DNA from 3 places in the Chryseobacterium sp. SIMBA_029 genome. Region 1 is predicted to be linked to each of the others. Evidence: riboswitches for the same ligand, from Rfam matches in the RefSeq annotation. Region 1 holds a riboswitch; each other region holds the start of a gene.
The links. Region 1 has a riboswitch for S-adenosylmethionine ahead of SB679_RS04745 (SusC/RagA family TonB-linked outer membrane protein). Riboswitches for the same ligand answer to the same signal wherever they lie in the genome.
Positions count from the first base shown of each region.

Region 2: it holds a riboswitch for S-adenosylmethionine, as region 1 does, so the genes downstream of both, SB679_RS22385 (alpha/beta fold hydrolase) here and SB679_RS04745 (SusC/RagA family TonB-linked outer membrane protein) in region 1, are expected to answer to the same signal.
Region 3: it holds a riboswitch for S-adenosylmethionine, as region 1 does, so the genes downstream of both, SB679_RS05980 (TonB-dependent receptor domain-containing protein) here and SB679_RS04745 (SusC/RagA family TonB-linked outer membrane protein) in region 1, are expected to answer to the same signal.

Region 1 covers NZ_JAWRXA010000002.1:327,618-337,863, forward strand. Annotated here, with positions in the region: gene SB679_RS04695 (LysM peptidoglycan-binding domain-containing protein) at 1-279, shown strand, start outside; gene fabD (ACP S-malonyltransferase) at 348-1,223, shown strand; gene SB679_RS04705 (GYDIA family GHMP kinase) at 1,241-2,146, shown strand; gene pckA (phosphoenolpyruvate carboxykinase (ATP)) at 2,274-3,893, shown strand; gene SB679_RS04715 (type II 3-dehydroquinate dehydratase) at 4,016-4,426, opposite strand; gene SB679_RS04720 (hypothetical protein) at 4,898-5,446, shown strand; gene SB679_RS04725 (hypothetical protein) at 5,550-6,809, shown strand; gene SB679_RS04730 (transposase) at 7,015-7,455, shown strand; gene SB679_RS04735 (hypothetical protein) at 7,448-7,675, shown strand; gene SB679_RS04740 (helix-turn-helix domain-containing protein) at 7,650-7,976, shown strand; SAM riboswitch class I at 8,239-8,334, shown strand; gene SB679_RS04745 (SusC/RagA family TonB-linked outer membrane protein) at 8,418-10,246, shown strand, end outside.
Region 2 covers NZ_JAWRXA010000017.1:31,076-41,321, reverse strand. Annotated here, with positions in the region: gene SB679_RS22415 (DUF4350 domain-containing protein) at 1-388, shown strand, start outside; gene SB679_RS22410 (AAA family ATPase) at 467-1,498, shown strand; gene SB679_RS22405 (DUF58 domain-containing protein) at 1,550-2,872, shown strand; gene SB679_RS22400 (phosphodiester glycosidase family protein) at 2,934-3,647, shown strand; gene SB679_RS22395 (OsmC family protein) at 3,656-4,075, shown strand; gene SB679_RS22390 (MGH1-like glycoside hydrolase domain-containing protein) at 4,251-6,866, opposite strand; SAM riboswitch class I at 7,055-7,161, shown strand; gene SB679_RS22385 (alpha/beta fold hydrolase) at 7,222-8,160, shown strand; gene SB679_RS22380 (ACT domain-containing protein) at 8,224-9,762, shown strand; gene SB679_RS22375 (O-succinylhomoserine sulfhydrylase) at 9,882-10,246, shown strand, end outside.
Region 3 covers NZ_JAWRXA010000003.1:99,845-110,090, reverse strand. Annotated here, with positions in the region: gene SB679_RS05995 (TonB-dependent receptor domain-containing protein) at 1-1,751, opposite strand, end outside; gene SB679_RS05990 (hypothetical protein) at 2,040-2,330, shown strand; gene SB679_RS05985 (Hsp20/alpha crystallin family protein) at 2,379-2,849, shown strand; SAM-I-IV-variant riboswitch at 2,995-3,093, shown strand; gene SB679_RS05980 (TonB-dependent receptor domain-containing protein) at 3,406-6,126, shown strand; gene SB679_RS05975 (TonB-dependent receptor domain-containing protein) at 6,558-8,678, opposite strand; gene SB679_RS05970 (sensor histidine kinase) at 8,840-9,856, shown strand; gene SB679_RS05965 (LytR/AlgR family response regulator transcription factor) at 9,843-10,246, shown strand, end outside.

The DNA.
Region 1 (10,246 bases):
GTCTACCTTATGGACAGAAAGATCAATACAGATGGAAACTTTGAAAAAGAAATCCTGGCAGCCTATAAGACCAAATACTGCAAAACACCTCCGAAATATGCTGTGGTAGGATTTGATGTCGTGAATGACATGCTTACCAGAGAAAATAAAAAAGGAGAGATCTTTAAGCAAATGAATAAAGTTCAGACGCAGCTGGCTACAAAATTTGAATTCGTAAAATCTAAAGCAAATGGAGCGTATGTAAATACAGGGTATCGAGTGATTCGTTTGGTGCCTTAATGATTTATATCTGTTTCTAGAATATTATTAACATTATATTTATATTTGCATAATATTTAATTTAGTACATGAAAGCACTTGTATTTCCTGGGCAGGGTTCTCAGTTCATAGGAATGGGAAAAGAATTGTATGATTCTAGAAAAGACATAAAGGACTTGATGGAATCTGCCAATGAAATTTTAGGTTTCGACATCCTCTCTATTATGTTTAATGGAGCAGATGAAGATCTAAAGAAAACAGAGGTTACCCAGCCTTCAATATTCATACACTCAGTTGCTGCCCTGAAAGCAGTAAACGGTCTTGGAGCAGAAATGGTTGCAGGACATTCTTTAGGAGAGTTTTCAGCATTAGTTGCCAATGGAGTTTTATCTTTTGATGACGGTCTGAAATTAGTATCTGAAAGAGCAAAAGCAATGCAGGCGGCTTGTGATGCCAATCCAAGTTCAATGGCAGCGATTTTAGGGTTGGAAGATGCTAAAGTTGAAGAAATCTGTGCACAGATAAGCGGTATCGTTGTTCCTGCCAATTATAACTGTCCTGGACAGCTTGTTATTTCAGGAGAAACAGCAGCCGTTGAAGAAGCTTGCGCAAAACTAAAAGAAGCAGGAGCAAAAAGAGCTTTATTATTGCCTGTAAACGGTGCATTCCACTCTCCATTGATGCAGCCTGCACAAGAGAGGCTGGCAGCAGCAATCGAACAGACAAAATTCAGAAAAGCAACGATTCCTGTTTACCAGAACATCACAACTACAGCGGTGACAAACCCTGACGAAATCAAACAAAATCTGATTGCACAATTAACAGGTCCCGTAAAATGGACACAATCTGTTCAAAATATGATTAAAGACGGTGCTAATAACTTCGTAGAAGTAGGACCCGGAAAAACACTTCAGGGATTGATCAAGAAAATTGACAGTTCTGTAGACGTAGCTTCCGCAATTTAATCTAATAAAAATAAACCATGGGCGAGATATTTTCACCGGGAAAGCTAATGCTTACTTCAGAATATTTCGCAATGGATGGAGCTCTTGTCCTGGCGGTACCTACCAAGCTTGGACAAGAGTTTTTTTTTGAGGAAAAACAGGACGGGAATTCTCTGATATATTGGGAAGCCCATCATCAGGATGTACTATGGCTAAAAACAGTCATTGATTATAAAAACTGGCAGATTCTGGAATCCAATATCCCATCAGCTGCTGAATTTATCCTCAAAACCTTAAAAAATGTTCAGTCTCTATCTGAAACAAAGTTCAAAAGCACAGATTACTACCATATAAAGACTAATCTTCAGTTTCCTGCCGATTACGGACTGGGAAGCAGCTCTACGTTGATGAATAATCTTGCAGAGTGGTCCGATGTAGATCCTTTCTATCTTAATACCATAAGTCTCGGAGGCAGCGGATATGATATTGCTGTTGCAAAAGAAAAGGTAGCAGTACTTTACCAAAATAAACCCGAAATTAAATATGAAAAGGTAGATTTTAATCCTCCTTTCAAAAATGAACTTATTTTTATCCATTTAAATCAAAAGCAGGATAGCCGAGAAGGAATCAACTTTTATAAGTCTAAAAATAAGTCCCCGGAATTGGTTCAAGAGTTTTCGAATCTTACAAGAAATATTTTGTTATGTAATGAATTGGAAAATTTTTCTCAATTAATGATGATTCATGAACAAAAAATCGCCAATTTCCTTGAAATTTCTACTGTTAAGGAGAAATTTTTCCAGGATTGCCCCTCTTTTGTCAAAAGTCTGGGAGCTTGGGGCGGAGATTTTGTGATGAGTGCCAAATTTGGCGGCTATAAGGACTATTTTTGGGGAAAAGGTTTTACGACTGTTTTTGAATGGGTAGACATAATTAATTTATAATCAATATTTTACAATCCTATTTTTTTATTTGTCATTCTGACTTATATCATTATATTTAAACCACCTTTAACAATTAATTAATATTAATTTTGTTGAATCTAAAAAAGAAATAGAAAATATAAGTAAAATGAAACACGCTAAAATCATCCAAGATTTAGAAAAATTAGGAATTAAAGGAGACTATGAATTAATATATAATCCTTCTTATGAAGAATTATATCAGGCTGAAGTCTCTCCTGAGAATCAAGGCTTTGAAGAAGCTGAGCTTACAGAATCTGGTGCGGTATCCGTAAAAACAGGGATTTTTACAGGCCGTTCTCCTAAAGACAGATATATCGTTCAGGATGATGTTACAAAAGATACTATTTTCTGGGACGGTAAAGTAAATTTACCTACTACTTCAGACATTTTCGAATCTTGTAAAGGATTAGTGCTGAATCAGCTTTCAGCTTCTAAGAAAATCTATGTTGTAGATGCTTTCTGTGGAACGAATGCAGATACCAGACTTAAAGTAAGATTCATCGTAGAAGTAGCATGGCAGGCGCATTTCGTTACTAATATGTTTATCCGCCCTTCACATTACGAACTTGAAAACTTCGGGGAACCGGATTTCACAGTAATCAACGGATCTAAAACAACTAATCCAAATTGGGAAGCTCAAGGTCTGAATTCTGAAAACTTTATCATGTTCAACCTTACTGAAAAACTACAGATCATCGGTGGTACATGGTATGGTGGCGAAATGAAGAAAGGAATGTTCGCTATGATGAATTACTACCTTCCATTAAAAGGGATGGCTTCTATGCACTGTTCTGCCAATGTAGGCGAGGAAGGAGATGTTGCTCTGTTCTTCGGTCTTTCAGGAACAGGAAAAACAACATTATCTGCAGATCCTAAAAGATATCTGATTGGTGATGATGAGCATGGTTGGGACAACAATGGTGTATTTAACTATGAAGGGGGTTGTTATGCTAAAGTTATCGACCTTTCTGAAGAGAAAGAACCGGATATTTTCAGAGCAATTAAAAGAGATGCACTTCTTGAAAACGTTGTGGTAAACAATGGGATTGCTGATTATAAAGACGGATCAATCACGGAAAATACAAGAGTTTCTTATCCTATCTACCATATCAATAAGATTGTTCTTCCTTCAAAAGCGGGACATGCGAAAAAAATCGTTTATCTTTCTGCGGATGCATTCGGAGTATTGCCTCCGGTTTCTATTTTAGATGAAAACCAGGCACAATACCACTTCCTTTGTGGATATACTTCAAAATTAGCAGGAACAGAAAGAGGCATTACAGAACCTGAACCATCTTTTTCACCCGCCTTCGGTGAGGCATTCCTTACCTTACATCCAACTATGTATTCTAAAACATTAATTGGTAAAATGAAAGAGCATGGTGCAAAAGCCTATTTAGTAAACACAGGTTGGAACGGAACCGGAAAGAGAATTTCTTTAAAAGATACCAGAGCAATTATTGATGCAATCATTGACGGATCTATTGAAAATGCTCCTAAAACCAACGTTCCGATTATGAATCTGGAGATTCCTACAGAGCTTCCAAATGTTTCTGAAGGTATTTTGGATCCTAGACATACCTATAGCGATGTAGCAGAATGGGAAGAAAAAGCAAAAGATCTTGCTTCAAGATATATTAAAAACTTTGAACAGTACTGCGGTACAGAAGAAGGAAAGAAATTAATCTCTTCAGGACCTCAATTACAGGAACAGACTACTAATTAAAAATAGAAAGCCTCATCATCGATGAGGCTTTTTTATTTGACACATATTTATTTTATCAGACCAGCACAGGTGTTTGCATTATATCTGTGAGAATTTGTGAAAATCTGTGGTCAATATATTATTTAAGATTTTAAGCTCAAAATCGCTAATCTGTATCCATCCATTCCAAATCCAGACAATACAGCATCACTATTAGCTGCGGTCACGGATTTCTGGCGGAATTCCTCTCTTTTGTAAATATTACTGATGTGAACCTCCACTTTTTGCTTCTGAATATTCTTTAAACAATCGGCTATTGCATAAGAATAATGGGTAAACGCGCCCGGATTAATGACTACCGCATCAAAATCATCCTTCTGAAGCCTGTTAATGATTTCCCCTTCAATATTAGACTGATAATAATCCAAATGATAAGATGAAAATTCAGACTGTAATGTTTCCAAATAATCTTCCATGGAAATATTTCCGTAGATCTCAGGTTCTCTTGTGCCCAAAAGATTCAGATTGGGACCATTAATAATTAGGATTTTCATTTAAAAAATTTATTCAAAGATAGATAATTTTCATACGACTGGCTGCATGTGATGTATGGAAAATGGCATGTTGAAATTGCTGTTCAATTATTTCAAAAATAAAATTATGACCACGAAATAATATTGTTAAATAAGAAGAATGAAGTTAATTTTTTGGTATAAAAGTCTCCGTTATCATTAAAAAGAAATCTTTTTTAATTAAAAACAAATGCTATAATATATTTCAATTATCTCCTGAAAATTATATATCTGCAAAATTGATTTTGGTTTTACTAAAATTTTTAGTATTCGATTTTTTATATAAAATTTAAATTGGATGAATTTAAGTAGTGAATATTAGAATTTGACTGTTTTAATATTTTGATTTTCATTGATATACAAAATTTAAGTCATTTTCCTGAATTTGACTTACTGACCTTTTTTTTGATTTATCTATAGAGATACTTTTGTAAATGAATTACAGTAGAGATAATGTTTCAGATAAATTTTCAACTTTTACTAAAAAAGATATTTTGCAGCGTATTGCTGGGAGTATTTCTTTTTGCTCACTGTAAAATTGGAAATGATTCTATTAATAGAGGAAATATTGATAATGATACTAAGACGAATTTTTTTGTCATTGAAGGAACTGTTATTTCCGGAATTGAAAACATACAAGCCGCTGAAGTCAATATTATAGAAAAGAAAGATAATAGGATTTCTAAAATCAGTTCTAAAAAACCTTCTCAACAATTGGATCAAAATGAAAAGGTAGAAGAAAAGAAGTATCCCGCAAAGTATGCTACTAATACAATCAGTATATGCAGAAAGGATTCGGATGAAAAATATCATTCTTTATTGTCCGGAGAATTAAAAGTAATCCATGGGAATCCATATAAGTATGATGGGATTCCAGCTGACCAACAAAAATTTTTTATTTTTTTTTCATACAAAAAATTGGTAATCAATGTCAGGAAGGATTTAATTATTGCACTGGGAATAATTAAATATTGCTGTATCAGGCCCCCACCGATATCCTGAGCCTTATAAGGATATAAATGATCTAAAAACACAAATGATGATTTCTTGAGAAAAGTTTTCCTCAAAACTTTTCTCAATTTTTAACTTAAAAACAAATTCAAAAATGAAAAAAACAATATTATTACTCGCAACCATTGCTTCGGTATTTATGTACTCCCAAGTAGGTATTAATACCGTAAATCCCCAAGGAACTTTCCATGTAGATGGATTGAAAGATAATCCTTCAACAGGTGCTCCAACCGCAGCACAGGGATCTAATGATTTTACAGTAACCTCAACAGGTAGTGTAGGAATTGGGACTGCAGCGCCTAATGCATCGGCAATTCTTGATGTGAATGTAGATGGCTTGGCTACTGGAAGTAAAAAAGGGTTTTTAGGCCCTAAAGTGGCTCTGACTTCTCAGATAGATCAGGCTACAATACCTTCACCAGCAGCAGGTTTGCTTGTGTATAATTTAGGAACAGGTGGACTAAGTTATGTAGGGTATGTATTCTGGAACGGTACAGAGTGGAGAACGTTTAATAACGGCTCTCTTGCAGCTGGAACTTTGGGGGCTATTACCTGTAATGGGGTAACATTATCTCCGGGGACTTATACTGCCGGAACACCCTATACCGGGACAATGACTGTTCCTTATACCGGAGGAAACGGAGGTACTTATCCGGCACAAATTGTAGGTCCTGTTAATGGGCTTACAGCAACGCTGGCTTCCGGGAATTTTAATTCAGGATCAGGAATCCTTAGTTATACAGTATCAGGAACGCCTACTGTATCCAGTCCTACACTGACTACATTTCCGTTAAGTATTGGAGGACAGACTTGTAGTGCTACAGTAGGAGGAGGAACTGTGATTGCTCCTGGAGAGTTGGTATATTATCATACTTCAATTCCACGTCAGACAGCAAATTTTATTTTAAGCCAGTTTCTTACTGATCTTCCAGTAGTGAACAATACGTTTAGAGTTGATGCTTTTGTCAATGCTCCAAATGCATTTGATAATACGGGTACTAATACCAATTTTGTTCCACGTATTTATAATATAACCGCTGCAAATGCAAAAGTATGGGTTTCTGAAGTATCTACATTTACCGGAGATGCATCTACCGGAAACAGATTGCTGGGACCGGGGAATTATGCTGAGTTTGATGATGGTGTATACCTTTCTCAGGGAGCTAATGAGACGGTGACATTAGATGTTACTACAGCAGATAACAAATGGTACAGAGTATATTATGTATTACGTATAGATAACAAATCTACGACAGGTACCCCAGTCAACGGTAGAGATCAAAATCCCACTACTGATGCTAGTACTGCAGATAATACTTTGGAAGTTTACATATCAATCCAGAGATTATACTAACCATTTTTATAAATTTTTGGAAAGAGGAACTATCAAAAGTTCTTCTTTCCTGTTTTCAATATGTTGAAAGATTGATTATAAAATAACTTGAATACAACGTTTTCTAAATTGTATCATTTATGTTTACAAGGAAAATTGTCTGGATTACATGGGAAATCTTAAAGAATAAAATCAGAAGAGAGCTAAAGGAATAAAGATAGATAGAATGAAATTTAATTTTAAAAATATCCACATTGGGAGTTGTATAAAAAAAAGAGTTGAAGAGATGGAGATTGCAATGGACCGTATCTGTAATTTTCACAAAACTACAGAGGATGAAATACTTGCTATGTATACCCAGAAAAGTCTTGATTCGGAAGTTCTTCTGAAATGGAGTAAACTTTTGGAATATGATTTTTTTAGGATCTATACTCAGCATCTTATTTTATTTGCTCCTGAAAACAACTCACACATCAATACCTTATCTAAAGGTGAAGCGTCTCTTCCTAACTTTAGGAAAAATGTTTATACCAGGCAGGTGGTGGATTTTATTTTAGAATTAATTAATACAGGACAGAAAACGAAGCATCAGGTGATTGAAGAATATAGAATTCCTAAAACAACACTTTATAAATGGGTCAGTAAATATAATGATGGCAATGAGTGAAAAAGGAAATAAATATGATTATTTATTGAACCTGAATAAAGAAAAAGTGATAGAATTGCTGGGGCATGAATTTAACTTCTATCCGGCTAATACCTGGACTTATGTTCTGGAAATAAAGCGTTTATACAGAAAAACAGTTATGTTTATATTTTTTGAAAATGAAAAAGTCTCTACAATAGAAATAAAGAAAATATATGGAAAAATTAGCACCAAATTATAAAAAAATTTTTCAGGATATTATTTCTAATAAATATCCTGAAAAGTCTGAACGCTGTCGTTCTATTTTGCAAAAAAAGGTTTTATCTGTGTTGGATGTTATTAATCTCAATCAAATGATCTTTGCCACCGAAGATCAGGGGACAGCTGAATTCAGCCGTAAACAAAGATCTTATGATGAATCTTCTATTCTTGAAATTTTAGCATATCAAAAAAGAAACGGATATAATAACACACAGGTTGCCAGTAAATTTAAGTTAAGCAGAAATTCTGTAGCAAAGTGGAAGAAAATATTTAATCAATAAAATTTGGAATTTAAGAATTATAATTGAACTTTAGTAAAAGATAAAATGACGTCATTGACGTCATTTTTTTGTTTCATGCTTAAAATTGAATTATTGATAATGATATATCTCATATTTGTAAAATTGACAATCGGTATAAGTGTCTATTTTGGTGGTTTTTAAAATAAAATTAAGTTAATTTTTGTGAAATTATAATTAAAAAATAAGTAGTCTACTTGTTTTATAGACTAATTGTTTTTAGATTTGCAACCATATTTCGATCGGCTTATAAAGAAAGATGGAGGGAACTGACCCTGTGAAGTCTTAACAACCTGCACTATGCAAGGTGTTACATTCAGCCTTAAAGGAAAAATAAGCAATTGGTTAATCGTATTTATCGATGCCCTTTGCTGACTTTTCCGCAAAGGGTTGTTTTTTTAATATTGATAAATAAAATTGATTATGATTAGTGAAAAATTAATTAATTCTAGAATTTGGATTCCACCTGTTGCTGTATTTTTCCTGGGAATTATCAGTGCAAACGGGCAGACAACAAAGGCTAAAAAAGATACACTCCAGGCAAAGGAGATTGATGAAGTAGTAGTGGTAGCTTACGGAAAGGCTAAAAGAACAAGCTATACGGGATCGGTAGCAACTATTTCAAGTGATAAGATTAACAACAGACCTGTGAATAATATCACGAAAGCTTTAGAAGGGCAGGTTGCGGGACTTCAGGCAGTAAGTTCTTCAGGTCAGCCTGGTTCAGTGGCTTCTGTCAGGATTCGTGGAATTGGGTCTGTGAGTGCTTCAAGTGATCCGTTGTATGTCATTGATGGAATTCCTTTTGACGGAAATATCAATACCATAAGCCCGAATGATATCGAGTCGATCAGTGTCTTGAAAGATGCTTCTGCAAGTGCGCTGTATGGATCAAGAGGAGCTAATGGAGTGATTCTGGTGACAACAAAATCTGGTAAAAAAGGAGAGTCGAGAATTAATTTTAACATGAGCCAGGGATTTTCCTCAAGAGCGGTAAAAGATTACAAACAGGTGAGTACGGATCAGTATTTCCAGTTATATTGGGAGGCTTTGAGGAATGGCTATCAATCCAATCTGATTTCAGCTCAGCAGGCTGGGCAAATGGCCACAGATAATCTTATTAATGCTTTGGGGATCAATCCTTATGGAGCTAATTATTCAAAACCGGTAGGAACAGACGGGAAACTTCTGGCGGGAGCAAAACCGTTGTGGAATGACAATTGGGCCGATGTTCTTCAAAGAGTAGCTTCCAGGAATCAGGTTGATTTAGATTTCAGTGGCGGAAGTGAGAAAAGCAATTATTATTTTTCACTGGGATATCTTGATGATAAAGGGATTGCGATTGAATCCGGTTTTAAAAAATACAGTACCAGACTTAAAATCAATTCTGAAGTCAAAAAATGGTTAAATGTCGGTGCGAATTTAAGTTACACGAATAGTATCCAGCTGTCTCCATCTTCATCAGATTCCAGTTCGGATAATATTATCAATGTAGGACGTATTATTCCTTCATTTTACCCTTATTATGAAAGAAATGCCGATGGAAGCCAGAAACTGGATCTTAATGGAAATCCTATTTTTGATTTTGGATCATACAGACCTACCAGTGCTTTCCAGAACCAGAATTTAGCGGCAACTTTACCTTTGGATAAAAATGAAAACAGGGAAGATAACTTTTCCGGGAAAGGGTTTTTAGATTTTAGTTTTTTACCTGAACTGAAGTTTAAATCCAGTTTTTCTGTTGATTTGGTGAATTATAACGGGCATTATTATACCAATCCGCTGTTGGGGCAGGGAGCCGAAATCGGAGGTTCTGTGACGAAAACAAACTCCAGGACGTTTTCTTATACCACCAGTAATATTTTAACGTACGATAAAAAATTTGGGCAGCACCATTTTAATGCGTTAGCAGGGCAGGAGTTCTACCACTATGAATATCAGACGATATCAGGAAGCAGAAGCCAGTTCTCACTTCCCTATTATTACGAGCCTGCTGCAGCATCATTATTAGGAGGTTTTACCGGGAGCAGTGACAAATTAGGACTATTAAGTTTCCTTGGGAAAATAGAATATGATTATCAGAACAAATACTTTATTTCCGGATCGGTACGATCTGATGGTTCTTCCAGATTTTCACCGGATAACAGATGGGGAACTTTCTGGTCAGTGGGTGGTTCATGGAAAGCATCCAGCGAAAATTTTATTAAAGATTTGAATGTCTTTAATCAGCTGACCCTTCGTGCAAGTTATGG
Region 2 (10,246 bases), on a different contig from region 1:
GTGGCTATTCCTGGGAGGTCTTGTTTTGTTTATCTTTTTTAACGCCAAAAGAAAACAGCGTATTGTTCCCATTATTGAACCTCTAAAGAATACTTCTGTAGATTTTGTGAAAAGCATCGGAAACCTTTATTTACAGGAAGGCGATTTCCACGATATGATGGCAAAAAAAGCCCAGTATTTCTTACATAAAATACGGCTGGATCTTTTGATTGATACCCAGAATCTAGATGAAGATTTTGTTAAAAAACTTCAGTTGAAAACGGGTAAACCCATTGAAATGATTCATGAAGCAGTCAGGCTTATTAAAAAAGCACAGGATCCTTATTCCCATGTGATGAAAGAAGATCTTGCTGCGCTGAACACAATTCTGGATGAAATAATAAAATAAAAAGTGATAATCTGATCAGCCAGTGATACAAGAAGATTATTGCATTGTTAAATTGATATATTGGTAAATTATAATCCTATGGAAAACATTGAAAACCAAAATATAGAAGATCGAAGTTCTATAAACCTTACGAAAAAAGAAGATCAGTTCGAATCAAGAATTGATATGATTGAACTTCGCGCCAGCCTGGAAAAAGTAAAAGCCGAGATCGGGAAAGTGATCGTAGGGCAGGAAAGCATGATTGAACATCTTTTAGCAGCCCTTTTATCAAACGGACACGTTTTGATTGAAGGTGTTCCCGGAGTTGCCAAAACCATTACTGCAAAATTGCTTGCCAAAACCATTGACGTAGCGTTCAGCAGAATTCAGTTTACACCCGATCTGATGCCTTCTGATATTTTAGGAACCTCAGTTTTTAATGTTAAAAATTCTGAGTTTGAATTTAAAAAAGGACCTATTTTCTCCCATTTTATCCTGATTGATGAAATCAACAGATCGCCGGCGAAAACACAGTCTGCGTTATTTGAAGTGATGGAAGAAAGGCAGATCACCATGGATGGAACCCAATATAAAATGGATGAACCGTTTTTAGTGCTGGCTACCCAAAACCCGATAGAGCATGAAGGGACGTACAGGCTTCCTGAGGCACAGCTGGATCGTTTTCTATTCAAGATCAATGTTGGCTATCCTAATTTTGAGCAGGAAGTTGCCATCATTAAAAATCAGCACGAAAGTAAAAAAGAAGATAAAACGGAAACCGTTCAACAGGTTATTACTGCACAACAGTTGAAAAATTACCAGCATCTGGTAAAAGAAATTATTGTGGAACCTCAGCTGATACAATATATCGCTAAAATCACAGTAAATACCAGAGAAAACCAATTCTTATATCTGGGAGCCTCTCCAAGAGCGAGTCTTGCACTTCTTACCGCTTCAAAAGCATTTGCAGCATTAAGAGGAAGAGACTTTGTAACTCCTGAAGATATTAAAGAAGCCAGTTACGCTGTATTGAGACACAGGGTAATTGTTTCGCCGGAAAGAGAAATGGAAGGTCTTACTGCGGATGAAATTATCCGTCAAATATTAGAAGGAATAGAAATTCCTAGGTAAGGGACGTGATTAGGGCTTAGAAAACAGTTCTGATCCTTAAGAATCTACATCATGAAAAACTTATACATCAACACCCGTTTTTTCTTTACGCTCATTGGAGTGGGGATCCTTTATGTGTTCGCATTTTTCTTTCCGTTTTTAATGATCATTGCGCACATCATTCTTCTGATATGTTTTTTGATGGTGATAGTTGATTATCTTCTGTTGTTTCTTCAGAAGAACGGAGTTCTGGCCCAGAGAATATTACCGGAAAAATTATCCAACGGCGATGAAAATCCGGTGAAAATTGATATTAAAAATGAATACATTTTTCCCATTACAGCGAAAATCATTGATGAAATTCCGTTTCAGTTTCAGAAAAGGGATTTTTTGATTGAAAAAAAGATAGATTCCGGTAAAAACACGTATTTTCAATATGTTTTAGAGCCTAAAGAAAGAGGGGAATATCATTTTGGAAGTTTAAATATTTATGCTTCATCCCCGATAGGTTTTGTCTCCAAAAGATTTATTTTTCAGAAAGATGCCACTCTTCCTTCTTATCCGTCTTTTGTACACCTTCGTAAATATGAATTAATGGCACTGCAAAATGAATTTTTGCTGGGTGGAATCAAAAAAATAAGAAAGCTCGGCCATACCATGGAGTTTGAGCAGATCAAAGAATACGTTCCCGGAGATGATATCAGAACCATCAACTGGAAAGCAACTTCTAAAACGAACCGCCTGATGGTGAATCAGTTTCAGGATGAGAAAGCACAGCGTATTTTTATGCTCATCGATACGGGCAGAACAATGAAAATGCCTTTCAATGGATTAAGCTTACTGGATTATTCAATCAATGCGGCAATGGCTTTATCCCATATTATTTTGAAGAAAGGAGACCGTGCAGGAATGATGACGTTTTCGAAAAAAACAGAGAATAAAATTGCAGGCGAAAATAAATCGGGGCAGCTGAAAAAAATATCGGAAGCACTGTACAATGTAAAAACCGATTTTTTTGAAAGTGACTTCAATCGTCTGTACCAGGATGTAAAATACTCTTTCAATCAAAGAAGTCTGATTCTGCTATTTACTAATTTTGAAACGCTGGATGGCTTAAACCGTCAGCTGAAATACCTTCGTGGAATAGCCAAAAACCATTTATTGGTGGTTGTTTTCTTTAAAAACGCTGAACTTCAGACACTGATCCATAAAAATCCTGAAAGTACACAGGAGATCTATGATGAAATCATTGCCGAGAAGTTTGAATTTGAAAAGAAACTCATCATTCAGGAACTTCGGAAATATGGAATTTACACGGTATATACACTTCCTGAGAATTTGAATATCGATGTTATCAATAAATATCTTGAGATAAAAGCGAGAGGAATTTTATAATTTTGAAGAGATAAATTTGTTGGAGTTACTCTCTTAATGATTTTTTATTTAAATACATCAGATGAGAATCCTATTAATCATATTGTGTTTTTACTTTACATCGTCTTGTAATGATAAAGTGAAATATGAAAATGATTTTGTAATTTTTAAGACCAATCCAAAAATTGAAAATGTTTCGTTCTATTGGAAAGATGATAACGGAGTAATTCTTAAAAGTATTGATCATTTAAAAAGTAAAGTAGAACGGGATAAGAAAATATTAAAGTTTGCTGTGAATGGCGGAATGTTTGAAATGACAAATTCTCCTAAAGGACTTTACATTGAAAACTTTAAAATTCTAAATCCAATAGATACATTATCAGGTAAAGGTAATTTTTATCTCAATCCTAATGGAGTATTTTATCTCACAAAAAACAATGATGCTAAATTAATTGACACGAAAGCTTTTAAATATGATTTAAATATTAAATATGCTACTCAATCAGGTCCGATGTTGCTGGTTAATGAAAAAATAAATCCAATTTTTAAAGAAGATTCCCCAAATGTTTATATCAGAAATGGAGTGGGGATTTTAAAAGATGGAAATATAGTTTTTATCATGTCTAAGAGAAAAGTTAATTTTTATAATTTTGCTTCTGTATTTAAAGAGCTTGGCTGTACAAAAGCTTTATATCTTGATGGCTTTGTTTCAAGAACCTATTACCCTGAGAAAAAATGGATTCAAAAAGACGGCGATTTTGGAGTCATGATTGGGGTAACTGAACCTAAAAAATAAATTTGAAAATGAAAATAACACTTAATAGAATCAACGACGATTTTTTATTTGAATGTACCAATTCTCAGGGAAATTCAATTCTTTTAGACAATACTTCACAACCCGGAGCCAAAGGAGTTTCTCCTATGGAAAGCGTGCTGATGGCGGTAGCAGGATGCAGCGGAATCGATGTGGTTTCCATCTTGAAAAAGCAGCGTCAGGAAATCACAGGATTTAAAGCTGAAGTAGAAGGGGAAAGAGTAGTGGTGGAAGATGCAAAACCTTTTAAGGCAATTAAAGTAAAGTTTTTTCTGGAAGGAACAGTTGATCCTAAAAAAGCAGCAAAAGCAGCAGAATTATCTTTTGAAAAATACTGTTCTGTATCCAAAACCCTGGAACCGAATGTGGAAATTGGATATGAAGTTTTTGTCAACGGAGAAAAGATTTAGATTTTCAATCATAAAAAACAAAAAAACCGGACGTATTGCCCGGTTTTTTTATGTTTGATACGTTCATGTGATTATTATCTACCTTTCTGGTAAGTCCTTTTGCTAACTAAAAGTAATCTTGTTCTGTTGTAAGAATAGTTGTTAGCAAAAGCCCCTTAAAAAAGAGGCTTTGCAGTTATATTGTCAATCTTGGTTTCATAAGTTTTGCAACAGTAGCCGTCCATCCGGTTTGGTGGGAAGCACCTACACCGCGTCCGTTATCACCATGGAAATATTCAAAGAAGGTGATGTAATCTCTGAAATGCTCATCATAGTTAAACAGAGCATTCCCCCCATTGAAAGCCCTCTGGCCATGTTCATCTTTTAAAAATATAGAACACAGTCTGTTGCTTATATCCTGGGCGACTTCATCGAGATTTCTTTTGTCTCCGCTTCCTGTCGGAAGCTCGACCTTTAGGCTGTTTCCATAATAAAAATGGAAACGCTGTAAACTTTCAACGATCAGGAAATTGATAGGGAACCAGATCGGTCCTCTCCAGTTGCTGTTCCCACCGAACATTCTGCTGTCACTTTCTGCGGGTGTATAATAGACTACATTTTCATTGCCGTGAACAGAAAAAACAAAAGGATTTTCCTCATATACTTTTGACATGGCGCGGATTCCGTAAGAACTTAAAAACTCTTTCTCGTCAAGCATTCTTGTCAGTACTTTTGTCAATCTGTTTTTACGTAAAATACTCATCAGGTGCTTTCTGCCATGTCCTTCTTCATCCCAGTGAGAGACTAATTTTGTAAGTTCAGGCTTATTTTTTAAAACCCATTCCATTCTTATTCTGAAATTCGGCATTTTTTCAAGCAAGCTGTGATCAATAACTTCCACTGCAAATAATGGGATAAGGCCTACGATACTTCTTAGACGTAATGATACACTTTCGCCATTTCCAAGCTGCAGAACGTCATAGAAAAATCCGTCTTCCTCATTCCACAATCCTTCTTTGTCATCACCCAGGTTTTCCATAGCCTCAGCGATATACAGATAGTGCTCAAAAAACTTAATTGCCATATCCTCATATACCTGATAGTACTGAGCAAGTTCCATGGCAATACGCATCATATTAAGGGCATACATAGCCATCCAGCTTGTTCCGTCTGCCTGCTCAAGATGCTGGCCGTCTTTTAAGACCATATTTCGGTCAAAGGCCCCAATATTATCAAGTCCTAAGAAACCGCCCCCAAAAATGTTATTTCCGCTTTTATCCTTTCGGTTAACCCACCAGGTGAAATTCAGAAGAAGTTTTTGGAAAACTTTTTCAAGGAATAATAAATCGGGTTTACCGTTTTGCTTTTCATCAATCTTAAAAACCCGGAAACATGACCATGCATGAACAGGTGGATTCACATCAGTTAAGTTCCATTCATAAGCAGGAAGCTGACCGTTTGGGTGCATATACCATTCCTTGGTAAGCAGCAAAAGCTGTCCTTTTGCAAATTCAGCATCAATAATAGCATAAGGAACACAATGGAAAGCCAGATCCCATGTGGCATACCAAGGATACTCCCATTTGTCGGGCATAGAGATGATATCTTTATTATGAAGATGGTTCCACTCCGTATTTCTTACATAATCATTAAAATTTCTCGGAGCTTCAAAATTAGGATCTCCTTTCAGCCATTTTCCGACGTTGTAGTGATAAAATTGTTTATTCCAAAGCAGGCCTGCGAAGGCTTGTCTCTGAACATTTTTCTCATCATCATTCGTTACGTCATTTTGTATTTCGTTATAAAACTCATTAGCTTCATTAATTCTTGCATTCAGGATCTCATCAAACTGCAGGAAAGGCTCATCTAAATCATTCGGACATAATCTGAAATCAAATGTTTTTGACTCGCCGGCGCCAATCATTTCATCAATTAAAAAAGAAGCTTTCGTTCCTCTTTTTTCAGGATTCACTGTATTCGACTGATGAATAATAAAATTATTGATGCCATCTTTAAAATAGGTATTTTCCGTTTCGGGAGCTCCATATAATTTTGGAGTATTCGTTTCATTCTCACAAAAAACACTATTGGCATTCAATCTCCTTGAATACAATTTCTTAATGGAGATGCTATCGTGGTTAATGTCAATACATCCTTCATGAGATGCATTCAGCTGACCTTTATACGTATTATAACCCCATTTCCAGTTATTTCTGAACCATACAGTCGGAGCCACTACAATGGGAGCTTCCTGCTGGCTCCTGTTACACACAGTAACCCTTACCAAAATATCATTATGATCGGCTTTACCGTATTCAATGAAAATATCGAAATACTCATTATTGTCAAAGATCCCGGTATCGATAATTTCATACTCAGATTCTTTTTTACTTCGCCTGCCATTTTCAGCTACGAGGTTATCATATGGGAATTTATTGATAGGATATTTGTACACCATCTTCATATAGCTGTGGGTAGGCGTATTATCCAGGTAATAAAAAATTTCTTTAATATCTTCTCCGTGATTTCCCTGAGGATTACTCAGTCCAAAGAAGCGCTCCTTCACCATTGTATCTTTTCTGTTCCAAAAAGAAAGACCGAAACAAAAAATCTGTTTTGAGTCAGAGATTCCGGCAATACCTTCCTCTCCCCAGCGATAGGCATAGCTTTCTGCATTATTATGATTGGTATGGTTCCAGGCATTTCCGTTCGGACTGTAATCTTCCCGTACATTTCCCCATTGCCGGTTGCTTACATAAGGACCCCAGTTTTTCCAGTTATTATCTTGTAATCTTTGTTTTTCAACACTCATATTGCATCACTTTTCGATACGAAGGTAGTTTTTTTGAAAAATAATTCCAATTCTTTCAATCTGAATAATCCTTAACATAGTCTTGGAAATCTTTTATTTATGGGCTTTGTAAGGGGTAAATTATTTTTTTTAAAAATATAAAATAAAAAGTACTATCTTTGCGACACACGTTCATTCAAATATTGAAAATGTTATCAAGAAAGGTTGAGGGATTAGACCCTATGAAACCTTAGCAACCCTTTGTGCAAGCAAAGAAGGTGCTACGTTCTACCAATTTATTTTGGACAGATAACTTACTGAAGTTCTTTCAGCCATTTCTTATGGCATTTTCAATTGTATTAAAATAATAATAGAATTGAGAACAGAACTAAAAAATAGTACACTTTCGTATCAAACGAATTCCGGCAAGGAATACAATATCCCGTTGAGCTACCAGCTCTTCGGGAAAGACCTGTTTACTGCACCCATCATTGTTATTAATCATGCTTTAACCGGAAACTCCAATGTTGCCGGCGAAAAAGGATGGTGGAAACAGCTGATCGGAAAAGGACAGGTTATTGATACCAATACCTACACTGTTCTGTGTTTCAATATTCCCGGAAACGGATATGATGATTTTTTAATTGATGAATATGAAAATTTTTCTCCTTCAGATATTGCCAATATATTTCTGGAAGGACTTAAAATACTAAACATACAAAGCGTATACGCCATTATCGGAGGATCACTGGGTGGAGGAATTGGCTGGGAAATGCTGGCTAAAAAACCAGATCTGGCGGAAATCTTTATTCCGGTGGCTTGCGATTTCAAAACCCATGACTGGCTTCATGCACAATGTCTGGTTCAGAAATTTTTGTTGAGTGGAGATCACGAGCCATTACAAAAAGCGAGAATTCATGCGATGCTGTGCTACAGAACACCACAATCATTAAACGATAGATTTCAAACTCAATATAATCAGGAAAAACAGTGCTTAGAATCAGAAGACTGGTTGGTTTATCATGGAAATTCACTAAACGAAAGATTTAGTTTGTTGTCTTATAAGCTGATGAACCATCTGCTGATGAATATTAATGCTGAAGAAAAGAAATTGGAAGAGATCAGCGCACGAATGCACCTGATTTCGGTAGATACCGATTTATTTTTTCCGGCCTCTGAAATTCGAATGTGCTTTGAAAAACTGAAAGAGAAAAATAAAAATGTTGACTATCACGAGATACAATCAATACATGGGCATGATGCCTTCTTAATGGAATACGAACAATTAAATAACATCATTAAAAATATTTTGTAAAGAATGAAATGGAGCGGCCGCGAAATTCTATCTGACCAATAATAAAAATTAAAGTAAGAACAGATGAAAAATGCTAACGAAATAAAATTTTTAAAAAACAGATCAATCATCAAATTTGAAGGAGAAGATTTCTTAGGTGAAATCGGGATTGACGGAAGAATTTTCAAAGCCCTTACCCTGGCGAGGATCAGTGTGGGCGTAATTTCTCAACAGGCCATAGAAAACGGCCTCTCAATTTTGGTTCATGAGAATGATTCCGAAAAAGCGGTTAACTGTTTGATAGACGAATTTGAAGCAGAAAGACTATCGGGGAAAGTTTCTCAGATTTACAGTATTAATAATGTTTCTGTACTGGGATTTGTTGCTGAGGATTTTAATAAAATTCTTTCAGAGCTTGCCAGAAATAATGTTTTTCCATTGCTTTTAAACCAGGTAGCAAGTGAGAAAAGAGTCAATATAGTGGTTACTTCTTCACAGGATGAGAAAACTAAAAATATCATTGAATCTGAGATTTCAAAAAAACCTAAAACCGTTCATCTGGCAATTATCGGCCATGGAAACGTAGGGAAAACATTAATTGAGCAGGTGTTGAAATCATCAGAAGAAATTAAAAGACGTAAGAAGATTGATCTTAAAGTAGTAGCGGTGGCCAATTCAAAGAAAATTGCATTTAATAAAAAAGGCTTTGATGGTAATTGGAATGATGAGGTGTTGGCGGCGAAAAACTCTTCCAATGTTGAAGAACTGATTAGCTTCTCCAAAGAAAATCAATTGGAAAACCTGATCGTTGTAGACAATACGGCAAGCAAAGATTTTGTTAAAAATTACCATGCTTTAGCTGAAAATGGCTTCGACCTCGTGTCTTCCAATAAAATATTCAACACGCTTCCTATTGAAGAATATCGTAAACTAAGATATACGTTGAGTAAAAATAACAGAAGATATCTCTATGAAACCAATGTAGGTGCAGGATTACCGTTAATTGACACTATAAAATTATTACATCTTTCAGGGGAAAATATTACCAGAATCAAAGGTGTATTCTCAGGATCTTTAAGCTATATCTTCAATAACTATTCTGTAAGAAATGACAAATTCTCTACAGTAATCGGAGAGGCAATGGAGAAGGGATATACGGAACCGGATCCACGGGAAGACCTTTCAGGAAATGATGTCGCCAGAAAACTATTGATTCTTGCAAGAGAATTAGACCTTATTAATGAATTCAGTGATATCAATATTCAAAATTTAATTCCAGAAAATCTTCTTTCCATTGAGAAAAATGAATTCGTTTCAAGATTAGAAGAACTGGATGATGAATATCAAAAAATTAAGGACAATCAGGAACCTGGTCATGTGCTGCGCTATGTAGGAGATCTGCATGGAGACCTGCAAAAAGAAAAGGGCCAGCTGGATGTAAAACTGATTTCTGTTCCGGGAGGCTCCGCTTTAGGACAATTGAAAGGATCAGATTCAATTTTTGAAATATATACGGAAAGTTATGGTGAAAACCCGATCGTGATTATGGGGGCAGGGGCGGGAGCCCAGGTGACTGCAAGAGGTGTTTTCGGAGATATTTTAAGACTAAGCGAAACAAAATAAATTAATGTACATACAGCGATATAACAGTGTACCAAAAAAAACTACCTCAAAAACAGATACAGCTATTCATTGGTAAACTATTACAGTGATATATTGCTACATTATTAAAATTAAACTATATGGAAAATTTTGAAACATTTGCAATAAGAACACAGACTGAAAGAAGTCAGTTTGATGAGCATTCTACACCATTATACCTTACCTCAAGTTTTGTTTTCCAGGATGCGGAAGATATGCGGGCGAGCTTTGCAGAAGAAAAATCTAAAAATTTATACAGCCGTTTTTCAAATCCTAACGTCAATGAATTTACTGATAAAATCGTAAAAATGGAAGGTGCAGAAGCCGGATACGCTTTTGCAACGGGGATGGCTGCGATCTATTCTACATTTGCAACATTACTGGATGCCGGAGACCATATTGTAAGCTGCCAGTCGGTTTTTGGATCTACCCATACTTTATTTACGAAGTATTTTCCGAAATGGAA
Region 3 (10,246 bases), on a different contig from region 1:
TTGATTTTATCAGGATTGAAATCAAACTTCATGATTTCGCTGATAGGCTTTCTGAAGATCATAAAAGGAACAGGAAGTCCAACATTGAAGTTATGAATTTTCATACTGGAAATGTTCACCTGCTGATTGTAAAGATTTTTACCATCCTTCATAATGATCTGCGCTACCTGATCTTTTGCAGAACTTACGCTGTATCCGATAAATGCATAATCAAAAGCAGAGATCTTTAATTCATAATTATCAAAAATAGTAGGCTGAAGATTTGGGTTACCGTTTACCTGCGTATTGGGACCTGAAAACGTTACGTTATTCGGATTCAGGGCTGAAATACTCGGTAAGCTGATCTTTTTATTATAGTTTGCAGCAATATACACCTGATTCATCAGGCTGTACTGTACACTGGCGTTAGGGAACAGTTTAAACTTATTGAATGTTGTAAGATCTTTTTGTACAATGGTACCTGCACTGTCCTTTCTTGCAATCCCGGAAATATCATAATTTTCAGCACGAGCTCCTAATGTGAAGTCGAATTTTTTCAGTTTAGCCTGAAACTCCAGGTAGGTAGAAGCAGTCTGTCTCTGATATTCCAGGTTTTTAAGCCCTTTGCTTTCCGTTTCAAAATCCTGTCTTTCATACAATCCTCCGGCGCTCACTTTTCCACCATCAAGAATATTGATAGGTTGTGAATAATCCACCTTAAAATTGGCAACCCTCATATCCGATTTGTTATTAAGGATATCATTGGCACCCGGATTTCGGAAAAATTGCCCGTCATCAGTGAAATTTCCTTCCTGGAAAAAATTATCCTGAGCAAACTTACTGTCGGATTTTGTATATCCAAACTGGAAATCTAATTTTTGAGATTTATCACTGAAACGTTTTTGGTACGTTATGACAGCTTCCTGTCGTAAATTATTAGTACGTGCAGCATCGAAAGCATTAAAATTGGCTTCTCTGTACAGATCCTTGTCTTTATCAAAAATTTCTGCAAGACCATTACTCGCGGTGTAGTTGTCGTTATTATTATGATAGATATCGTAGTTCAGCAATAACCTGTCGTCCCCCAGATCAAAAGTCAATCCTGATTTAGCAAAATATCCACGGCCGATACGGTCAGTATTACTGTTCAACAATACATCCTGCATCGTATTCATCATGCTTTCACGGTAGTTTTGACCGAAATTCAGCTGCCATCCGAATAATTTGTTTCTCGCATTCAAATTCAGAGAGTTAGTAGTTCTGCTTCTGAATTTTTCATAGTTGGAAAAAGAATAATTCCCGGAATACGTGGCGGTTAAATACTTATTGGCATTTTTATTTGTAATGATATTCATAATCGCACCACCGGAAGTGGCAGGATATTCTGCGCCCGGCTGGGTGATCACTTCTATTCTGTCAACAGAATTGGCGGGCATTCCTTCCAGGAAAGAATTTAATTCATTGGAAGTAATATTTAAAGGTCTGCCGTTAAGATAAACATCCAGCATTTTCCCCTGATACATCATTCCGGCAATGTCAGTAGAAACCAATCCCGGAAGTTTTTTGATGCCTTCCAGAACATTTCCGTTGTTAAGCTGTGGCTGCTCCGAAAAATCAAAAATAGTTCGGTCAGCTTTCTGTTCAACGGCTTTTTTAGTTTTAGTGATAACAACCCCTTCAATTTGCTTCTCTTTGCTTGGCGTATTTTCTTTTTCCTGCGAATAAACAAAGACGGAACCTAATAAAGATACAGTGAGTATAATTTTTTTCATAATGTTTTTTACTACTAACCAGTTAGACGCTGAAAAATAAATTTTGTTACAAAATGTTCAAATTTCATCGCTGTTTTTTTAATTCAGATAAGAGTCTGTCAGCCCTAATTTGATTGATGAAAATAAGGCTTATTGATTTTTAAGATTAAAAAAATAAAGTAAAATTAAACAGGCTTTCGTCTTGTATCATGTAAACGGAATAGATGGTAAATAGCTGATAATAAAAAAAGTAAATCCATATCTGTTTCGTCTTACATAAAAAGAAAGTACAATTTAACAATGAACAAAATGAACAATAAAATGAAATTTATTCTGCCAAAATTATTAGGAGTAACACTATTGGCCGGAGCAGCAGTATTTATTTTATCACTGATTTTTAAACTATTATTTGCAGGACTATTATTAGCCGGAATTGGAACGTTGATCGCAAAAATGATCGGTAAAAAAAGGGGCCAAACTATGGGATATGAAAAAAACAGCAATGTTTATCTTCCTTATCATCATAACTTCCCAAAACAGGGGGGAACGATATATTCACAGGTTCGTAAAGAAAATTTAGCCATCATTCCTATCCGCTAAAAAACGAATTTTTATTAATACAATAACACAAACTAAATAATTAAAACAATGTATACACAACATCATAATACACAAGGACCATTCGCGAAACATGACGAATGCGGATCATTTGAAAAAGGCAGTTTCGGAAGAAAATTCAAAGAACATTTTATGGGGAATAACCACCCTTTAAAGGAGATGTTCGACAGAAAAATCAATAACCACAAGCCTGTAAATATTACAGAAAATGAAGACAGCTTTACGGTCCAGCTGTATGCTGCGGGATTGCAGAAAAATCTTTTTAAAGTGACGGTTAAAGATCAGATTCTTACCCTTTCCTACACTGATACTTCAGAAAATACCGATTCTAAATTAATTTATCAGGAATTTTATCCCGGATCTTTTGAGCGTAGGTTTCAGCTGACGGACAAAGTCTTTGATGATCAGATTTCAGCGCTTTATGAAAATGGGATTTTAACCGTAGTCTTACCAAAAAATCCGGAAAAGAATAAACCTGAACAACAGGTTGATATCAATTAATACTTTCCGTAACATAAAGTAAAAGGTAAAGCCTCACAAAATTTGTGGGGCTTTATTTGTATTGGATTTGTTACGGTAGCATTTGCGAAAAGTTAAAATTTTTGGCAATTATTTTTTTATTTCCGAAATAATTATATCTTTGCTGCGTAATTATCAAGAATCTCATAGATGGGATAGCAACCTGCAAAAACAAGCAAGGTGCTGAAATAGATAAGCCGGTATGCCCGGAAAAAATGTTTATTCTCTATTTTCTCCCCATCTTGACATTTTTGTTTTAAAATAAAATCAATGTTTAAAGACAAGGGAAACCCAAAAACCAATGTAAATTATCATCTCTCAGATCATGAAGTTTCACTTCATTATTCTGACCTCTTTTCATGCCATTTCCACATGCGCATGTGTTGTTGTTTCTAGACTTCTTTAAAAAATAATACCCCCATTTCGGCTTTCTAACACTATCCTTACCATAAGGATACAGGATAACTATTGCCTAAAAATCAAACAAACAATCAATAATAAAAATAGAAAAACACATGCGTAATTTCGAAAAAAAACAATCATAGCTTCAGCAGCTCTTATTTCAGCATTTTACTTTGGACAGTCGGATTCTGCATCATCCAAAAAGATCGATGATGTTGTAATCCTGGGATCAAGAGGATCCGGAAGATCTCTTACAGAAACTCCGGTTCCTGTAGATATCATTAATATTTCAAAAATCTTAAGACAAAGTCCAGTTAACAATATAAGCCAGGCCCTCAACTATGTGGTGCCTTCATTTTCTTCCACTTCACATACCGTTAACGACGGAACCGATTTTGTAGATCCCGCTCTCCTCAGAGGTCTTGGTCCGGATCAGGTTCTGGTCCTGCTGAATGGAAAAAGAAGATATCAGTCTTCATTAATTAATGTTACGTTGACTCCTGGAAGGGGTTCGGTAGGAACAGATCTTAATGCAATTCCTGCTTTTGCCCTGGAGAAAATAGAAGTACTAAGAGACGGAGCATCTGCTCAGTACGGTTCTGATGCCATTGCAGGAGTCGTGAATTTGGGACTTAAAAGAAGGTTGGGATTATCAGGACAGGTTTTCCTGGGAGGATATGCTTCATCAGCTACCAATAATTTTTCCGGAGGGATAGATGGTCAAACGATCTCGGCCGATCTGAACTACGGAGCAAAAATTGGAGGGAAAGGCTTCATTAATGTTACAGGATCTGTACAATACCGTGACCCGTATTCAAGAGCGGGTGTACGGGAAGGTGATATTTATAATGCCTATAATGCAATTAATTACAGAGCATTGCAGGATGGAGTGAATATCGATGGATTATATAAAAATATTACCAATACTTCAAATAGCCAGCAGATTATCAATACCGTTAAGCAGTATGCATCGCAGGTAGGTTATTTTTCACAGGATTTCAGGAATCAGATATCAGGAGCTAATAGTATTTCTGCGCTCCAGGGGCTTTTAGGAAAAGACGTTACAGATCAGGAGCTTACCTACAGAGGATTGGAAAGAAAAGATTTCAGCCTTAGGGCGGGACAGTCTAAACTGCAGTCAGCACAACTTTTTTTCAATTCTGAAATTCCGGTTAATGAAGACTGGAAAGTCTATTCCTTTGGAGGCTACAGCTACCGTCTGGGGAATTCCGGAGGATTTTACAGGCTTCCCAACACAGAAAGAAACATCAATGCTGTTACCCCAAATGGATATCTGCCCCAAATTGAAGCCAGTGTGAATGATTATTCCTTAGCAGGCGGGATCAAAGGAAAATGGAACGGCTGGAATGTAGATTTAAGTAATACTTTCGGAAAGAATGCTTTTAATTTTGGGGTGGTGAATACATTTAATGCATCTCTGGGAGATAGCTCACCAAGAACTTTCGAAGCAGGAGGATCAGAATTTTTACAAAATACCCTGAATCTGGATTTCTCAAAAAAATATGATGTTCTTCACGGCCTGAATGTGGCTTTTGGAGGAGAATACAGGTATGAAAACTATAAAGTGAATGCAGGAAATGAAAACTCCTACGTCTCCTATGATATTTTTGGACGTGTAGTAACGGCTGCTACTCCTGAAAATGAAAAGGCCACTGATTTCTTTGGAAATATAAGACCGGCCGGATCACAGGTTTTTCCGGGATTCAGTCCGGATAATGCGGTTTCCGGAAGCAGAAACAGTGTCGCAGCATATGCTGACGTTGAAATTGAGCCTACTGACTGGTGGTTGATAGAAGGAGCGGTGCGGTACGAAAACTATTCCGACTTTGGTTCCACCTTTAATTATAAATTAGCAACGAATGTAAAACTGGCTAAGAACTTTAACTGGAGAGGGGCTGTTTCTACAGGATTCAGAGCACCTTCTTTAGCACAGATTTACTACAGTTCTACGTCTACATTAATCCAGCAGGGAAAAACAACGCAGGTCGGGACTTTCAGAAATAATTCTGAAGCTGCTCAGGCTTTAGGAATTCCCAAACTGAAACAGGAAACTTCACAGTCATACAGCACGGGGATTACCTGGAAAATTCCGGCTTTAAGTCTCGTATTTACAGCAGATGCTTATCTTATAAAAATTAAGGATAGAGTAGTGCTTACAGATTTATTCTACCGTCCCGAAGGAAGTTTTGCACCGGGATCAGACCAGGCGGTGTTGCAGGGGGCTTTTGATATTGCGAGAGCCAGTGCTGCGAATTTCTTTGCTAATGCAGTAGATTCCCAGACGAAAGGATTGGACATCACTATTTCCCAGAATTCAAGAATCTCGGAAAGAATATCTTTGGAAAATAATCTGGGACTTAATTTGAATCAAACCAGAAGAGTTGGGGATATTCATGCTTCTCCTAAATTGGTAAGCCAGATTGATAATTATTTCTCTGAGCCCAACAGAGTATATTTTGAAGAAGCCGTACCCCGTATCAAAGCCACGTTTGCCAATACCGTGAGGTTTTCGGCACTTACCGTTGCTCTTAGGAATTCGTACTTTGGAAAAGTGACGGATGCGGATGTGCTGGATGCTAACTTTGACGGAGTTACGGAAAGCAGAGAGCATTTTGTTTTAAATGACCGTATTGTGACAGATCTTTCTGTGGGGTATGATTTTAATAAAAATATTTCGGCGACGATAGGAAGCAATAATATATTCAATATACTACCTTCCAAAAGCCCAAATATCAGCTCGTTAACAGCTGATAATCAGTTTGTGTATTCCAGACAGGTTTCCCAGTATGGTATAGGAGGACGCTTCGTTTTCGCGAGGGTAGAATTCAAGTTTTAAAATAGATAAAGGTTAAAACAAAAAACAGAGATTCATTCTCTGTTTTTTTGTTTGAGTGAATAACAAAAAGGATCAATTTCAAAATGTGGATGGATAGAGATTAATTTTAAAGTTTCACGCAGATTAATCAGATGATGCAGATTTTTTACTTTTGTTTGTTCATCTGCGAGATAAAAAATTCAAACCATTAAGATTCTGTTAAGCTTTTAAGAATATTTAGTTTTAGCTTCGCTTAAGAGCTACAACTTAAAAAATTATTTAATTTTTTCTTAACTGACCTTACATTCTTCATTGATCTTAATGTTTAAAAAAAGTATGCAATGAGAATCTGTTCCATCAGCCAGATCTGCGAGAGTCTATCATTATAAAAACTCTTTTGTGGTTTAAAAAAAATCAAGATCAAAAGCGTGATAATGAGTTAACAAAAACAATTACTGTGCTCTTTCTTTTTCTTCAAAATTGATATTCTTCTTATTAATTTTCTTTTTGCTGCTTCCAAAAGTATAATTAACACTTAAACGGAAGCTTCTGCCGTCCCAATAGTTATTCATGTACTGGGTATTATCAGAGAAATACAGCTCCCCGCGGTATCTCTGTGCAAAAATATTGGTCACCGTTGCATTGATTTGAAGCTTCTTTTCCATCAGGGAAACCTTTAATCCCGAAGTCAGCTCCGGAAAAGCCTGGAAATAAGAGTTCACATTTTTGTATGCCAGGCTGTGGCTGTAATTCAGGAAAAATACCAGTGTTTTATTTTTGTTTAAAGTAAAAGTATTGTTGACAGAGTAGCTGAACGAACTTCCTTTCTGTGTTTCTGCTTCAATATTAAATACGGATGAATTCTGAAGCGAGGCATTCATTGAAATGCTGGTTTCCCAGAACTTGAAAAAAGTATCGGTATAAGAGGCATTAAGTCCCCAGAAATTGTTGTTGTAATAATTCAGATAAGTGCTGATCTGTGAAAGTTCGTCTATGTAAGAAATCTGGCCAAATCCATTTTTCATTCGAAGGTAATATATACTGGTTGAGAATTTATTATTGAAAGTATATCCCAGCTCCAGGTTGTTGATATAAGCCGGTGTCAGTAAAGGATTTCCTGAAGAATAAGAATACGGATTTTCATACCAGCGGAACGGATTGAGATTGCTCATGCTTGGGCGGTTGATCCTCCTTGAATAAGAAAAACTGAACACATTTTTATCTTCTTTGTACGAAACATAAGCCGAAGGGAACCATTGCCCATAATTGTATTTGTTGTGTGAATTAGAAGATGGAGTGGTGCTTTCCGCGTTTGTATTTTCATAGCGAATACCTGCTTTGGTCTCCCAATGTTCACCCAATGTTTTGGAGAAACTGAAGTAACCTGCATAATTTTCTTCCTGGTACTGGAACAAATTAGCTCTTAAAAGATCCGGAACATATTGTCCTCCGGTCAAATTAAAATATTGAATGTCAGAAGTGTTTTTAAACTGATTGAATTTAACTCCGGTTTCAATGGTTCCGAAAGAGAATGGAAGCTCCAGATCTGCCTGAACAGAAAAGATCTGAGGCGAAATCAAAGAAGTAGTTTTCACATCCTGAACAGATTGATCAGAAGATCTGAACGTAGAAAAATTAACATCAGTGTCAGAGTCATTCTTATAAAAATTCCCTGCAATACTCAGTTTCTTTCCCAGTGAATCCAACTTCAGGTCGTAATAAGCGCTTAACGTGTGGGTAGGAAGTTTTTCACGGTGAAAAGTGTTGGTTAAAAGGTTTTCTTCGTCAAGATTAGAAGCAATGTTCTTTGTGGTATTCACGATATCCATCCCTGATTTTTGATGGGCATAGATGTATTCCATCCCGATCTCCGCATTTTTACTGATTTTATAGGATAAATTAAGGGTAGGAGTCAGTTCCTTCCACATATCTTTTCGTATCGAGTTGCTGTAGTTCTGGGAAGCTCCTAGAATGGTGTAATTTTCATCCGTACGTTTAGCGGAATCATAATAGGTAAGTTTCAGACTGCTGCTGAATTTTTCCGTCTGATAATTAAGCGAGCCATTGGAACTGAACCCGGAATAACTTCGCTGGATAAGGTTAGTATTAATATTTCCACTGAAACCTAAATTAGGGTTTTTCTTCAGGATAATATTAATGATGCCGCTGTTTCCTTGAGCTTCATATTTTGATGGAGGAGTCGTGATGACTTCTATTTTTGAGATATTTTCAGAACGGATAGATTTCAGATAATTTAACAAAGCCGTTCCCGAAAGATTCAGCATTCTTCCGTTGATCATCACACTCACGATACTTTTTCCGGTAATAGAAATAGAGCCCATGTTTTCGTCTACTTTCAGCATGGGAACGTTGGCAAGTGTTTCTGTTGCATCCATCCCTTGAGAAGCTATCGATGCTTCTACATTAAAGATAAGGCGGTCTGCTTTTCTTTCAATGAGTTTTTTCTTCACCAAAAGATTGATCTGTTCCACATGCTGGGTGCTGTCTTTTTGAACTTGTGCAGATAGCGTTGCAGATAAAAGGCTGCCGATCAGGATATATTTAAGTTTCATAGTTTATAATCTTGAACCAAAGGTATTTTCAAAATTTTTTTTATGAAATGGCATTTAGATTTCAGGTAGGATTAATCCGCTCAAAAGGGTTTCATCGAAAAAAAAGCGGGTTTCATCGGAAATGTATAGGAATGTAAAAGTTCTGTGGCTTACATTTGAGCATGAAGCAAAAACAAGTTTTCTTTCTGCATTTTTTTTATTGGCTGTTAATCATATTCAACGGTCTTCTTGCGAGAGCAGTATATGATAAAGATGGTCTCGATATATTAGACGTTACGATCTTCCTGGCCAATTTCCTGGGTTTTTACGTCAATTATTTTTTTGTCGTACCAAGATTTTTTGATCCTAAAAGATTTTACCTGATGATCATCGGTTTTTTTGTCGGAGTATTTATTTTCGTCCTCTTCAGATATTCAATGGAAGAACTTTTGCTTCCTGCGGTGGCCGGGTTCAGAAATTATGCGGAAGGAACTACCTTCCTATACTATTTTTATGATAATATCTATTATTCGAGCTTAACGGTTTTCGTGAGTACCAACTTGTGGTTCTTTAAATATTATCTGAAAATAGAGGCAGAGCGCACAAGGCTTATTGAAGAAAGAAAACATGCCCAGCTTCAGGCCTTGAAAACCCAGATCAATCCGCATTTTATTTTTAATTCTTTAAATAATATCTATTCCCTGGTGTATCAAAATTCAGATAAAGCACTTCCGGCCATTGAAAAACTAAGCGAATTGCTGAGGTACAGCACTAAAGACCTTGAAAAAGATGTGATCAGCCTGGATAAGGAAATAGGATATATCGAAAGCTTAATTGGGCTTGAAAAACTCAGAATCAAAAATCCTGAATTACTCATCATTGAAAAAAATATCAACCATCCTAAAATCGATATTTCACCCATGTTGCTGGTTCCTTTTGTAGAAAATGCCTTTAAGCACGGAGATTTCAGAGAAAAGGGTTTTGTGTTGAAAGTTTCGGATGACAATAAAGTACTTCATTTTTATCTTCATAATTATAAAAATCAAAGAATGAAAGATACGGCGTCCGGAATTGGAATTGAAAATGTGAAAAAAAGACTGGAAATTTTATATCCCAAACGGCATGAACTCTATATAAAGGATCTGGAATCCGAATTTATTGTAGATTTAAGAATAATTTTCCCTTATGAGAACGATTAAATGTATCATTGTAGATGACGAGCCACTGGCGATTTCGCTTCTAGAAAATTATGTCCGGAAAATTCCTTTTCTCGAATTGGTTTTTTCTACGGAAAATCCCATTCTGGCACTGGAATATATCCAAAATAATGATACTGATGTTGTATTTCTGGATATTCAGATGCCGGAACTTACCGGAATTAATTTCATGAAGATTGTAGGAGGAAAAATTAAATATGTTTTAACAACCGCCTATTCTGAATACGCCCTGGAGGGATATGAGCACAATATTGTAGATTATCTTTTAAAGCCCATTTCTTTTGATCGCTTTAATAAAAGTGCACTGAAGGTCCAGGAACGGTTTGCGGTTAGTGAAGGGAATTCTGACACCTATTTTTTTGTAAAATCATC